Regions from separate parts of the Rhizobium sp. ZK1 genome, predicted to be linked through region 2. Evidence: predicted binding sites of a transcription regulator. Region 2 holds the regulator's gene; each other region holds the start of a gene.
What was found. Region 2 encodes PhoB, which activates phosphate uptake and scavenging genes when phosphate is short. Its sites were predicted from a motif close to TGTCATNNANCTGTCAT; they were not measured.

Region 1 (4,853 bases), 780 kb from region 2:
GCGTGCTCTCGGGCAACCGTAACTTCGAAGGCCGTATTTCTCCGGACGTCCAGGCGAACTATCTCGCTTCGCCGCCGCTCGTCGTCGCCTACGCACTTGCCGGCACGGTGCAGAAAGACCTGACCAAGGAGCCGATCGGCGAAGACCAGAACGGCAACCCGGTCTATCTCAAGGACATCTGGCCGACCTCGCACGAGGTTCAGGACTTCATCCAGAAATACGTGACCCGCGAGCTCTACGAAACCAAGTATGCCGACGTCTTCAAGGGCGACGAAAACTGGCGGGCCGTTCAGGTTCCTCCAGGCCAGACCTATGCCTGGGACGACGACTCGACCTACGTCCAGAACCCGCCATACTTTGTCGGCATGGGCAAGAAGGGTACCGGGACGTCGGACATCAAGGACGCACGCGTTCTTGGCCTCTTCGGCGACAAGATTACGACCGACCACATTTCTCCGGCCGGTTCGATCAAGGCCGCTTCGCCGGCCGGGGCCTACCTGATTGGCCATGACGTCGCAGTCGCCGACTTCAACCAGTACGGTACGCGTCGCGGCAACCATGAAGTCATGATGCGCGGCACCTTCGCCAATATCCGCATCCGCAACTTCATGCTCGGCGCCAACGGCAAGGAGGGTGGTTACACCATCCACTATCCGTCCAAAGAAGAGACCTCGATCTACGACGCGGCCATGCAGTACAAGGCCGAAGGCGTTCCGCTCGTCATCTTCGCGGGCGTGGAATATGGCAACGGCTCCTCGCGTGACTGGGCTGCAAAGGGTACCAACCTGCTCGGCGTCAAGGCCGTGATCGCTCAGAGCTTCGAGCGTATCCATCGTTCGAATCTGGTCGGCATGGGTGTCATCCCCTTCGTCTTCGAAGAGGGCACGACCTGGCAGAGCCTCAACCTGAAGGGCGACGAACTCGTCACCATCGAGGGCCTCGAAAACATCAAGCCGCGCGAAAAGAAGATCGCCAAGATCACCTACGCCGATGGAACGGTAAAGGACGTTCCGTTGCTGTCGCGTGTCGATACGCTGGACGAGGTCGTATACCTCAACAATGGCGGCATCCTGCAGACGGTTCTGCGCGACCTTGCAGCCTGATTGTTAAGATACTTGCCTGATAATGACCGCCGGAGAGCAATTTCCGGCGGTTTTTCTTTGCGGAAAACGAGGGTGTTTCACAGCTCACGGTGATGTGTTTCGGCTGCACTCCGCCTGGGGCTCCGTCTCACCCGTTCGTGACTTTGCGTTTGGACCTGGAAGGATTATTCGTACGTTCATATCTCAGAGCCGGCGGTTCAGGACTGTTGCCGGCGCTGAAAAAGAGGTGCTGGTGAATGTCCCCGCGTTTTTTGATCCCGCTGGTCGCCGGGCTTGCCTTTGCAGGTCCGCTCTTGGCCGAAGACGGCACGCCGAAAGGCGTCGTTGAACTGTTCACGGCGCAGGGCTGCGCCTCCTGTCCGCCGGCCGATGCCGCATTCCGCAAGCTTGTCAGCCAGGGCAATGTCATCGCACTCGCCTATCATGTCGACTACTGGAATTATCTCGGCTGGGCCGACACGCTGAGCTCAAAGGAAAATACCGAGCGGCAGTACGGCTATGCCCGCATGATGGGTCGCAGCAATGTCTATACCCCACAGGCAATCGTCAATGGCCGTGACCATCTTGCAGGTGCGGATCTCGCCGGCATCAACGGCAAGATAAACGGCTATGCCAACGAGGGTAAAGGCCTGACAATACCTGTGAGTGCGCGTATGAGCGGCGATGAGTTGGAGATCAAGCTCGGCGCCGGACAGGGCAAGGCCAATGTCGTGATCGTCTATTTCGAGAAGGAAAAAACGATCGATGTCGAGAAGGGCGAAAACAGCGGCAAGAAGATTTCTTACCTCCACAGTGTGACCGATGTGGAGACCGTCGGCATGTGGGACGGCAAGGCCACGACGCTCACCCTGCCGGCGAGTGTGATGGAAAAACCTGATCTGGAGGGGTCGGCGATTCTCTTGCAGTCTGCGACGCCTAACGGCGATCCGGGAGCAATCCTCGGCGCGGCCGTCGTCATGGCTGGAAAAAATATCTAAGAATTTCATCCGCTTGCGGATGAATATCAGGCGGCCCGGCCAAGCGTATTCGGGGCTGGGGTTAAGGTCGATACGCTCCGCCGGGCCCTTTGGCGCGCTGGCGCCAAACTGGAACCTATAGTTCTCTTGGAAATGAGGCGCTGTTTTGACTGAAATGCGGCGCTCCGGAGAAAGCCGGTTTCGTCCACAGTGTGACAGTCCGTACCCTTGCAATTTGACGTGGCTCGGGCAAACTGTCACTCTCCTGTCACACGTGGAGGTCTTGGGAGTCTGATGACAGATACGCCGGATTTGCGACACGGCGAAAGCCGCTCCGTCGACAATAGTTCTTCAACCGTCGTTGATCTCAGGGAATACAGACAAAACAAGGAGCCGATGCCGGTGACATTTCACCGGCGGGAGCTCGACCAGATCCTGTGGATCTACGGTCGTATGGTGGGCGAGGGCGAGTGGAAAGACTATGCCATCGACCACACCAAGGAGAAGGCAGTCTTCTCTGTCTTCAAGCGCTCAGGCGAAATGCCTCTCTTCCGAATCGAGAAGAACCCGAAGCTTGCCGCAAAGCAGGGCGCATTTTCCGTGGTGAATTTTAACGGCATGATCCTGAAGCGCGGGCACGAGCTCGGACCGGTGCTGAAGGTCTTCGACAAGTCGTTGAAGCTCGTCGACAAGTAGACAAGCTCATCCCTTGAACAGCGTACCGGGATAGGCATCAGGATCGGGGTGGGTTTCCGTCCCTTCGCCGAGTTCGCGCTGCATCAGCATCGTGTCCAGCCAGCGGCCGTGCTTATAGCCAGTACCCTTCATCAGGCCGATCACTTCGAAACCGAGCGAGCGGTGAAGCGCGATCGAAGCCGGGCTCGCGCCGCCGATGACTGCGGTCATCTGTCGGAAGCCAGACACAGTGCAGCGGAAGATCAGCTCTCCGAGCAGCAGCTTGCCGATGCCCTTTCCGCGCGCCTCCGTGCTGAGATAAATCGAATCCTCGACCAGCCAGCGATAGGCTGGCCGCGTGCGGAAGGCGGAGGCATAGGCGTAGCCAAGCAGGGTTCCGTCTTCGCCGGTGGCGGCAATGTACGGATAGCTCTGCTCGCGGATGGCGGAGAAGCGGGCTGCGATTTCTGCCTGCGTCGGCGGTACGATCTCGTAGCTGGACGTACCGTTCAGCACGGACTCGCGGTAGATTTCGGTAATGGCGGGAAGATCGGAAGGAAGGGCGTCGCGTAGAATAGGGGGCATTTCGAGTCGATCGGCATGGTTGAGAGAAGGCTCTTGTTGAAGCACTCCGGTCAACTGCTCGCAACAAAAAAGGCGGCCGAAGCCGCCTTTCGTGTTTCAGTCCAGCCTGGTTATTTCCGGTTGCCCATGAACTGCAGCAGGAACATGAAGAGGTTGATGAAGTCGAGGTAGAGCGTCAGGGCGCCCATGATGGCCTTGCGGCCAGCGACGTCATAACCGTCTGCTTCATAATACATTTCCTTGATCCGCTGGGTATCGTAGGCGGTGAGGCCTGCGAAGATCAGCACGCCGATCACGGAGATTGCGAACTGCAGGGCCGACGAAGCCAGGAAGATGTTGACCAGCGAAGCGATGATCAGGCCGAAGAGACCCATGATCAGGAACGAGCCCATCGCCGACAGGTCACGCTTGGTCGTGTAGCCGTAGAGCGACAACGCACCGAAGGAGGCGGCGGTCACGAAGAAGGTCTGTGTGATGCTCGATTGCGTGTAGATCAGGAAGATCGACGACAGCGAGAGACCGACCAGCGCAGCATAGATCCAGAAGGTTGTCTGAGCCGCAGCCACGCTCATGCGGTTAATGCGGAAGCTCAGGAAGAAGACCGCCGCAAGAGGCGCAAGGATCACGACCCAGCGCAGGGGCGACTGGTACAGGACCTGGCCGAACTGGGTGAGCTGGCCGTCCTGGACGGCGAAGGTGAATGCGAAATAGGCGGCCAAACCAGTGATCGCCAGACCCAGCGCCATCAGGTTGTAGACCTTGAGCATATAAGCGCGGAGGCCTTGATCAATCACTTCGCCGGTTTGTGCACGGCTTTGGTAGTTTCGAAGATCAGCCATAGTTTCCTCTTACAAGCTCCGATGAAGATACGGTGTCGGGTTCACGACCCGGGCGCCGCTGCGGAGCTCCAGCATGCCTGCAGACAATATGAGGCTTTCGCTCATTTCAAACAAGGCCTTTGCAACCAGCCGCTCGGTTAAATCGCCGTAAGGTGAAGGGATTTGAGCATCCCAACCGCTACAGCTCGCGCAAAACGGGTGCTGCCTTCTGCCCGAGAATGCGCCAGGTGCCGATGAGGCCGATGCCGACAGTCAATACGAGAGCGGTGATGAGCGTGAGTCCGGCGACATCGGGCATGAAGCTGGAGGGCAGGCGCATGATGCGGCTGACGATGAACCAGGCGGCCACGCCGCCGGCAAAGAGTGCGAAGATGGCGGTGGCAACGCCGAGGATCAGATATTCGTAGCTGAAGGCGCGGATCAGCATGGCTCTCGTCGCGCCAAGAGTTTTCAACACCACCGCATCATGCGTTCGCGCACGGTTGCCGGCGGCAAGTGCACCAGCCAGCACGAGGACGGAAGCGATGAGGGCGACGGAAGCTGCAGCGCGGATCGCGGTTGCAAGCTCGCCGACCAGCTGGTTGACGATATCGATCGCGTCCTTGACACGCACGCTGGTGATCGTCGGATAGGTGTTGGTCACGGATTTCAGGATTGCAGCGTCATCCGCCTCGGTCGAGGCAGGGTCGGTCAGT
Region 2 (4,853 bases):
ACCGCCGCCGATACCCTTGGCGATGGCCATGATATCAGGCGTGATACCCGACCACTCATGGGCGAAAAGCTTGCCGGTGCGGCCGACACCTGTCTGGACCTCATCGAGGATCAGCAGCAGGCCATGCTCGTCGCAGAGCTGGCGGAGCGCCTTCATGAATTCTGACGTCGCGGGGCGGACACCGCCCTCGCCCTGCACGGGCTCGATGAGGATGGCGGCCGTCTTTTCGGTGATCGCGGCGCGGACAGCCTCGATATCGCCGAAGGGTACCTGATCGAATCCAGGGGTTTTCGGACCGAAACCTTCGAGATATTTCTCCTGGCCACCGGCGGCGATGGTCGCCAGCGTCCGGCCGTGGAAGGCGCCTTCGAAGGTGATGATATGGAAGCGCTCGGGGTGGCCCTTGGAGAACTGGTAGCGGCGCGCCGTCTTGATCGCGCATTCCAGAGCCTCAGCGCCGGAATTGGTGAAGAACACCTTGTCAGCGAAGGTGGCATCCGTCAGCCGCTTGGCAAGCTTCTCCTGGCCGGGGATCTCGTAGACGTTCGAAAGGTGCCAGACCTTGTCAGCCTGATCCTTGAGCGCGGCCACGACATGCGGGTTGCCATGCCCCACCGATGTGACGGCAACGCCCGCGCCGAAATCCAGATATCGCTCGCCGGTGTCGGTGATCAGCCAGACGCCTTCACCTCGCTCGAACCGCAATGGGGCACGAGAATAGGTGTCATAAAGCGGCGAGGCTTCAGCCATGGCGCGATCTCCTGATCAGGTTCCGGGGCACCGGACTCCGGCTAAGAAAACCAGGTCCGAAAAATTAAAAATGCCGCCTTTCGGCGGCCCGGCCCACTATTTACTTTTCGCACTGCAATGTCAACAAAACTGAGGATTTAGCGCATGCGTCAAGCCGGTAATCGGCTTTACAGGTCTATCAACAGCTAATGTTGCAGAAATGACTCTGTCGGGAAGCAAGTTGGGGAAAACTACGAATTCGGATTCATCGGATTCCTGCGACTCTTGTCACAGAGTCAGGCTCACACTAGGTTAAAGTTCAATTACTAGACTGCATGCGGCGGAACTAGTCACCAAAATTGATCGGGCGTTTCTTGCTTTGGAAGTTTCCGAGGCAACGGTGAGGGATTCTGCCATCACCAACGCGAAAGGTGGAGACAGGGCATGAACTGGACAGACGAGCGTGTCGAAAAGCTCAAGAAGCTTTGGTCGGAGGGGCTGAGCGCCAGCCAGATCGCAGCGCAACTTGGCGGCGTCAGTAGAAACGCTGTTATCGGCAAGGTTCACCGGCTCAGTCTTCCTGGCCGCGCCAAGGCCGGCGGCACGGCAACCGCTGCGCGTGCACCGAAGCGCAATACCTCGGCTCCCCGCGCCCCGAACTATGCGTCTCGCATCACCACCCGCACCGTTACCCGTCAGCAGGGCGCAACTGTCCTGAAGGAAGAGATCGAGATCGAAACTGTCGAGGAAATGGAATATGTACCGGCCAAAAACGTGGTCGTGCCTATCTCCCGTCGCCTCGGCCTGACGGAACTCACGGAACGCACCTGCAAATGGCCGGTCGGCGATCCGATGAAGGACGATTTCTACTTCTGCGGCTGCGACTCCCCGGATTCATCGCCCTATTGCAACTACCACCAGCGTCTCGCCTATCAGCCGATGAGCGAACGCCGCAAGGCTGTCCGGGTCGCCTGATCCACGCCTTGCCCAGAAATGCAGCATTTCGTCGCCCCTCTTCGCTGACGCGCAGGGGGGGCGAAATTTTTCTGCCCGTCGCAGAACTCCTGCCGTGGAACTGGTCGGTGGGGCAATAAGTGCTCAAAGCCTTCTGGCGGCCCTAAGCGGTCATTCCCGAACCCGACGATACAGGCCAGGAAACCGCCCCCGCTGTTACATATCAGCCTTGCACAATAGGACGTATGCGTTTGCCTAAGATGGGATCATAAGGCGCGTAGCTGGTGCACATGAGAGTCTCTGATATGGATTGGGTCCCTGTAGTCTTTGTTACGTTCAAGGTTCTCGCGTTGGGAACGGCCATGTTCTTCGCCATCAAGTGGCATTACGATCGAAGCGAGATGGGGGAGCGGCAAGCGGTACTGCGCACGGGCGGCAAGATGGCCGCAGTCTTCATGCTGGCGCTACTCGGCGTGGGGCTCCTCGCCTTTGTCCTTAGCAGCATGCTCGGTCTGGACCTGAGCTCCCCATGATCACATCAAGGGAGACAAGGGTGGCCGCACGAGCGAGCCGAAGCCAACGTCTCCTGATGGCGCATAGCAGCCCTCCCCATCATGGCTTCAGCCCTCGCGATGCAAGAAACATGTCGGTCAAAGTGTGAGCGAGGCAACGCCTACTCCTAAAAACGCAGCCGAATAGACAAACGGGCCGCCCGGCAAGCGAGCGACCCGTCTGGACCTCCGATCACTCGGATCAGGCTTCCATGGAATATCCCGCGCCACGAACGGTGCGGATGACATCCTGCATGTTGGAGAAGTTCAGCGCCTTGCGCAGGCGGCCGACATGGACGTCGACGGTGCGCTCGTCCACATAGATATCATGGCCCCAGACGCCATCCAGAAGCTGCGAGCGGGAGAAGACCCTGCCCGGCGACGACATCAGGAATTCGAGCAGGCGAAACTCGGTCGGGCCGAGGCGGACTTCACGGCTCTTGCGATGAACGCGATGGGTTTCGCGATCGAGCTCGATATCCCCGCACTTCAAAACGCTGGAAAGAACCTCCGGACGGGCACGACGCAGCATCGCCTTGACGCGGGCGACAAGTTCCGGCGTCGAGAAGGGCTTGACGACATAGTCGTCCGCGCCGGTCGAGAGGCCGCGAACGCGTTCGCTCTCTTCGCCGCGCGCCGTCAGCATGATGATCGGCAGACGCTCGGTCTCCGGCCGCATGCGCAGCCGGCGGCAGAGCTCGATGCCGGAAACGCCCGGCAGCATCCAGTCGAGGATGAGCAGGTCGGGCGTGCGCTCCTGAAGCCGGATTTCGGCCTCGTCGCCACGGAGGATCGTATCCACCTCGAAACCTTCCGCTTCGAGGTTGTAGCGGAGAAGCACGCTCAGCGCCTCTTCATCTTCAACAACTGCAACTCTTGGGATCATGCGTGTCAGTCTCCTAATGCATGATCCTTAAACCGGGGGTGATTTAAGCAGGGATCATGCAGGAACTCGGAATTGGCTGCACCCATGCGCGCCCGCGCGGGCGCGCATGCAATCGGCAGATCAGGATTACTCGGTGACGGCGCCAACGGTGTTGGAGCTGTCGTCCTTCGGACGTTCGCCTTCGGGCTGGGCGCCGGTTGCCATGTAGTAGATCGTCTCGGCGATATTGGTCGCATGGTCGCCGATGCGCTCGATGTTCTTGGCGCAGAAGAGAAGATGCGTGCAGCTCGTGATGTTGCGCGGATCTTCCATCATGTAGGTCAGGAGTTCGCGGAACAGCGAGGTGTACATCGCGTCGATCTCGTCGTCGCGCTCACGGATGGACTTGGCCTTGTCAGCGGAACGCGTCGTGTAGACGTCGAGCACTTCCTTGAGCTGGACGAGCGCCAGTTCGGAGAGATGCTCGAGACCGCGGGCAAGCTTGCGGGGAACGCCGGTGCTCTGGACGGCGATGACGCGCTTTGCGGTGTTCTTGCCAAGATCGCCGACGCGCTCGAGGTCGGCGGCGATGCGGATCGAACCCATGATCTCGCGAAGGTCGGAGGCCATCGGCTGGCGACGGGCGATCGTGACGATCGCCTTGTCATTGATCTCACGCTCGGCGTGATCGAGGATGACGTCGTCGGAAATGACCTTCTGGGCGAGCGCCGTATCGCCGTTGACCAGCGCACGGACGGCCTCGCCGACCATCTGTTCGGCAAGACCACCCATCTCGGAAATGCGCCGGGACAGGAATTTCAGATCGTCGTCATAGGCGGAAAAAATATGTGTCGATGCCATGGGGCTTTGTCCTCGAAAATCGGGAAGGCTTCACATCGCCAAAATCAGCCGAACCGGCCCATGATATAGTCCTGGGTGCGCGGATCGTCCGGATTGGTGAACATCTTGTCGGTATCGTTTTCCTCAACCAGATTGCCGAGGTGGAACATGGCCGTGCGCTGTGAGACGCGGGCGGCCTGCTGCATGGAATGCGTCACGATGACGATGGTGTAGTTTTCACGCAGCTCGTGGATCAGCTCTTCGACCTTTGCAGTCGCGATCGGGTCCAGCGCCGAGCAGGGCTCGTCCATCAGGATGACTTCCGGGCTGACGGCAACGGCGCGCGCGATGCACAGGCGCTGCTGCTGACCGCCGGAAAGGCCGGTACCCGATTCATGCACGCGGTCCTTGACTTCGTTCCAGAGGCCGGCGCGCTGCAGGCTGGACTCGACGATCTGGTCGAGGTCTGCCTTGGACTTGGCGAGGCCGTGGATGCGCGGGCCGTAGGAGACGTTTTCGTAGATCGACTTCGGAAACGGGTTCGGCTTCTGGAACACCATGCCGACGCGGGCGCGAAGTTCGACGACGTCGATATCGGGATCGTAGATGTCATCGCCGTCGAGCGTGATCTTGCCGGTGACCCGGCAGCCGTCGATCGTGTCGTTCATGCGGTTCAGCGAACGCAGGAAGGTGGACTTGCCGCAGCCAGACGGGCCGATCAGGGCGGTCACGGTGTTTTCGCGGATGTTCAGATTGACATCGAAAAGCGCGCGCTTCTCTCCGTAATAGACGGAGACATCCTGACCGATCATCTTATACGGGACGTTGTTCATTTTCTGGTCCAGCGCCTTCTCGACTGCAGCTTCCGTCAACATGTTCATGATCTTTACTCCGTTTACCAGCGGCGCTCAAAG
Region 3 (4,853 bases), 560 kb from region 2:
TGTCGTGGAACAGCCGGAAGATCGAGGCGGTGATGGCAGGATATTTGTCGAGGGTGGTTGCGATATAGTCCTGCGAATAGGCGATGCCAGCCTGGCGCAGATAGCGCGCATAGGCGCGCAGTACGTTCACCTCGCGGGCCGAGAGGCCGGCCGACAGGATCAGCCGGTTGAAGCTGTCATTGTCAATCGTGTCGCTGAAGGCTGCGACGAAAGCCTCTTCGAGCGGTGCGCCAAAACGTGCGAGGTCGATGTCCGCACCGCTGCGGGCCTCGAGTTCCATGTCGTGCAGCACGACGATGTTGATGGCGCCGTCGGCGGCCGGAACTTCGATATCAAAGGTCCGTTCGCTCAGGACGTTGAAGCCGAGGTTTTCGAGTAGAGGCACGCGGCGCGACAGCGGCAGTTGCTCGCCACTATGGAAGATCTTCAGCGACAGGATGCGGCCGCGTTCATCGTCCTGGCGATAGTAGAATTCGATGCGGATCGGCTCGCCGGCGGCGCATGCGGCGATGTCGGGCAGATCGCCGACCGCTTCATCCGGCGTGAAGGCTTCCTGGAAGGCGTTGCTGACGCCGAGCTTCGGCGCCTTGGGGCCGGCGAGCATCTCGAAGCGGCTGTCCCAGCGCGCGGTGATCTGGCGGATCGTCTCCTCGAGCTTGGCTTGAGGGATGCGTGGCGTCTTACCGCCGGAACGACCGATGATGAAGTGCACGCGCGCCACGCCACCTTCCGGGAAGGCGGGGTAATAAGCGGAAACGCGGCCGTCATAGACGGTCTTCAAATAGGTACCGATGCGTTCGCGCACGATCGAATCATATTCTTCGCGCGGTACGAAGACGATGACAGAAACGAAGCGGTCGAAATGGTCGACGCGCGGTAGGGCGCGAACGCGCGGGCGATCGACTAGATCGTTGATCTGCTCGGCGAAGCTCGCAAGCAGCGTGGTATCGATCTGGAAAAGATCGTCGCGCGGGTAGGATTCAAGCGTGTTGTCGAGCATACGGCCCGAATGGCTCATCGGGTCGAAGCCGAAATGCTCCTTCACTTTTTCGATCTTGGAGCGCAACAGCGGGATTTCGGTAGCGGACGAGGTATAGGCGGTCGAGGTGAAGAGGCCGACGATACGCAGCTCTCCTGTCACGTTGCCCTGTGCGTCGAAACGTTTGACGCCGACATAGTCCATGTAAGCGCGGCGATGGACCGTGGACTTCACATTGGCTTTGGTGACGATCAGGAAGTCCGGGCCATCGAGGAAGGCGAGGATCTCGGGTGTCGTCGTCACCGCGTCCTTGCCAGTGCGCAGAACCAGAACTTCGGGGTTGGAGAGAATGCCGAGGCCCGTTCCCTTGTCGCGTTCAACCTTCGCATCCGTTCCCTTTCCGGAATAGACGTAATCGCGCATGCCGAGGAAGGTGAAATTCTCGTCGTGCAGCCAGGTCAGAAAGGCGACTGCCTCATCACGATCGGCTTTCTTGCGGCTGGCATTGTAGTTCGAAAGCTCCGTGATCACCTCGTCGACGCGCGACAGCATCGGCTTCCAGTCGGAAACGGCAAGCTCCACCTGCTCGAGCACTGCCTTGATGCGCTTGATGAGATCGGCGGCCTGAGAGGCGGCGAGCGGCGAGATATGAAGCTGGATATGGCTGACCCGCTTTGCCGGATCGCTCGGCACATCAGCGGAGTAAAGTTTCGGAGCCTTGCCGTCTTCCATGATCAGGATCGGGTGAACCGCCATGTAGATGTCGCGATGGGTGCTGGTCACCTCGCCCATCACGGATTCGTAGAGGAAAGGCTTGTTGTGATCCGTCACCGAGAGAATGGAGACCGCGACGCCATCGGGGGTGACGTCGGCGATCGTATCGATGCTGACACGCGGCATCTTGCCGTTCCAGGCGGCCAGTTCGGCCGCCGAGTGCACGGCTGATAGCGCCAGCATTTCCGGCGTATAGAGTTCGAGATCGTCGCCGCTGGCCCTGCCGAAGAGGATTTCGGGATCGAGATGAGGTTCGCCAGTCGCAGCCGCGATTTTGCGCGCGCTTTCGATCTGCTTTTCCCGTTTCGGATTGTTTCTGGCAGCCATGGATCATCCCCCCGATTTGTTTTGATATGGGCAAGTTAGCAGAAGGCTCTTCGAAAGAATCTTTAAAAAACGGCTTCGAAAAGTAGTTTTCGTGCTTTTTTGACTAAGCTGGCGAGAGATTTCGAAAGTTTTTAGGTCGTTTTGTGTCGATAGGCGGCAAAGTGTCCTTATCCGGCTTTTCCTACCCGTCCCCACATTTCCACGCTCGCGTGAAGAATGGTTGACAGCGCCTTGTCAAAAAGATCATCAACGGCGGTCAAATTCGGATTCGGATGCCATGTCGGAAAACGCAGCAGGCGCAGTCATCGTCATTTCCAGCCATGTCGTGCGCGGGTCGGTCGGAAACCGCGCTGCGGTCTTCGCGCTGGAAACGCTCGGCCATCAGGTCTGGGCGCTGCCGACGATCGTGCTACCCTGGCACCCCGGTCACGGCCGCTCGACACGGCTCACTTTCGCCGAAGCCGATTTCGAGGCAGCGATCGACGATCTCATTCGCGCGCCGTGGATCGGCGAGGTCAAGGCCGTCCTATCCGGCTATTTCGGCAATGCGGCTCAGGCCCGCTCTGTTGCGAAACTCGTTGCATCCTTGCGTGAGAAGAACCCGGAGCTGCTCTATGTCTGCGATCCGGTCATCGGTGATCTCGGCGGCCTCTACGTACCGGAAGCAACGGCCGAAGCGATCCGTGACCACTTGATACCGCTTGCCTCGCTCGCAACGCCGAACCGCTACGAGCTTGCCTGGCTTTCGGGCGCTGCGCTTGATGATAATAGTGCGGTCATGGAAGCTGCACTTGCGCTCGGTCCGTCGCGCATGCTGGTCACGTCGGCGGTGCCGATGATGGCGGGTGGCACCGGTAACCTCTATCTCTCCGGGAAACATGCCCTGCTTGCCGAACATCGTGTCGTCGAGAATCCGCCGAACGGTCTCGGGGATTTGCTCGCGGCTCTCTTCCTGTCCCGCCTGCTCTCGGGAATGGAGGACGAAAAGGCGCTGCAACTGGCGACCGCCAGCGTATTCGAAGTGCTGGCGCGCGCCGTCAAGCGCGGCAGCAATGAGCTGATGCTGGCAAGCGATGCCTCCAGCCTTTTGACGCCTATGGCAATGGTGCAGATGCGTCACCTCGTCCATCCTGCCCAACGGCGGAAAAAATAGGCCACGCTTTGCAGCGCAGCATTGATCTTGGCTCACGCGCGCGTTAATCCAGGGGCATGATGAGCTTTCCCAACTCCCTTCTGGCTGGTTATCGCAACTTCATGAGCGGACGATATGCCGATGCCCGCGATCGGTATCGGCAGCTTGCGGAAAACGGGCAAAACCCGACGACGCTCGTCATTGCCTGTAGCGACTCGCGCGCGGCCCCCGAACTGATCTTCGATGCAGGGCCCGGTGAACTCTTCGTTATCCGCAACGTTGCCAACATGGTTCCGCCTTTTGAACCGGACGGCCATTTTCATTCTACGTCGGCAGCACTCGAATTCGCTGTGCAGGCCCTGAAGGTCAAGAATATCGTCGTCATGGGTCATGGCCGCTGCGGCGGCATTCGTGCAGCACTCGATCCTGATGCCGAGCCTTTGTCGCCGGGCGATTTCATCGGTCGCTGGATGTCGCTCGTCCGCCCGGCCGCCGAACAGATCGGCAGCAACGACGTCATGACGCCGGCCGAGCGGCAGACCGCGCTGGAGCGGGTCTCCATCCGCAACTCGATCAGTAATCTCAGGACTTTTCCCGAGATCAAGGCGCTCGAGGAAGAAGGCAAGCTGGAGCTTCATGGCGCCTGGTTCGATATTTCGACCGGCGAGCTCTGGGTGATGGATTCTGAGTCACTCGACTTCATCCGTCCCGAAATCGGGGGATAGACCGCTTTATCGGTTTTTAAGATAGTCCAGTAAGCTCGCTTGTGGAGTGCTACGCGCGCGGATTGGTCACGAATTTCGAAGTGGTGAAATTCAAGAATACAAGTAGGTGAGTGCCGGTCGCTATCCTGCTGCCGTTCGTATTGAACGAGTGGTGTTGATCCGCTCCTCGCTCATGCAGTACCACGCGCTCGAAAATAACAATCTCTTTGCCGATGTTCTTGCCCGTGCAGGATCGATGCGGCCAACGAGATCCTGGCAGAGTTCTTTGCGATCCGAACCTATCTCAACAATCCTGGCGAGATGACCAAGGCGCCCATGATGGAAAGGCGCAGTTTGTCGACAGCAAACGCGCGCGTTTCAACACCAGCCTTCCAGCCGTTGGCCACGATGCCGGCGACATCGTGCTGAAGCACGCGCTCTATGCGGCCAAGGCCTCGGGGCGCAATTGCGTCGTTGCCGGCACTATTGTTCCTTCCGCGGCACCGCAGGAAGAGCGGCGCAAGGCTGCCGGGGGAACCCACGATTTCCGCATATGAAAACGCCGCATTCGCATGCGGCGTCGTATCATTTTCCTACCGGACGTCTCTTCAATTGCCGTCGATCTGCTGGCCGATATAGGCGATCGCCTGCTGATAGACCGTTGCGGCGTTCCAGCCCTGGATGGCGACGAAGTTCGGTTCGCCCGGCTGGTAGCCGGCGCCGGCACGCCAGCCATGGCCCTTGAGAAAATTGGCGGTCGAGGCCAGCGCATCGGCGCGGGAACCGACCATGTCGATGCGGCCGTCACCGTCACCGTCAGCGCCGTAACGCACCACGTTGCGTGGCAGGAATTGCGTCTGGCCGATTTCGCCATGGGCAGCACCTCGGGCTTGCGGGCTGAGATAGCCTTCCGAAACGAGCTGCAAGGCCGCATAAA

Region 1: ACK9YZ_RS19650 (DUF2794 domain-containing protein) is a predicted target of PhoB. The motif match lies at 2,315-2,331, and genes of this name have one in related genera.
Region 3: ACK9YZ_RS20665 (NAD-glutamate dehydrogenase) is a predicted target of PhoB. The motif match lies at 2,290-2,306, and genes of this name have one in related genera.

Annotation. Positions count from the first base shown of each region.
Region 1 covers NZ_CP180586.1:3,874,170-3,879,022, reverse strand. Annotated here, with positions in the region: gene acnA (aconitate hydratase AcnA) at 1-1,103, shown strand, start outside; gene ACK9YZ_RS19655 (DUF1223 domain-containing protein) at 1,340-2,080, shown strand; gene ACK9YZ_RS19650 (DUF2794 domain-containing protein) at 2,354-2,755, shown strand; gene ACK9YZ_RS19645 (GNAT family N-acetyltransferase) at 2,762-3,319, opposite strand; gene ACK9YZ_RS19640 (Bax inhibitor-1/YccA family protein) at 3,430-4,158, opposite strand; gene ACK9YZ_RS19635 (ABC transporter permease) at 4,337-4,853, opposite strand, start outside.
Region 2 covers NZ_CP180586.1:151,822-156,674, reverse strand. Annotated here, with positions in the region: gene ACK9YZ_RS00785 (aspartate aminotransferase family protein) at 1-750, opposite strand, end outside; gene ACK9YZ_RS00780 (GcrA family cell cycle regulator) at 1,174-1,704, shown strand; gene ACK9YZ_RS00775 (hypothetical protein) at 2,046-2,216, shown strand; gene phoB (phosphate regulon transcriptional regulator PhoB) at 2,437-3,120, opposite strand; gene phoU (phosphate signaling complex protein PhoU) at 3,247-3,960, opposite strand; gene pstB (phosphate ABC transporter ATP-binding protein PstB) at 4,005-4,820, opposite strand; gene pstA (phosphate ABC transporter permease PstA) at 4,835-4,853, opposite strand, start outside.
Region 3 covers NZ_CP180586.1:4,094,870-4,099,722, reverse strand. Annotated here, with positions in the region: gene ACK9YZ_RS20665 (NAD-glutamate dehydrogenase) at 1-2,080, opposite strand, end outside; gene pdxY (pyridoxal kinase PdxY) at 2,358-3,233, shown strand; gene ACK9YZ_RS20655 (carbonic anhydrase) at 3,290-3,937, shown strand; gene ACK9YZ_RS20650 (hypothetical protein) at 4,339-4,473, shown strand; gene ACK9YZ_RS20645 (lytic murein transglycosylase) at 4,525-4,853, opposite strand, start outside.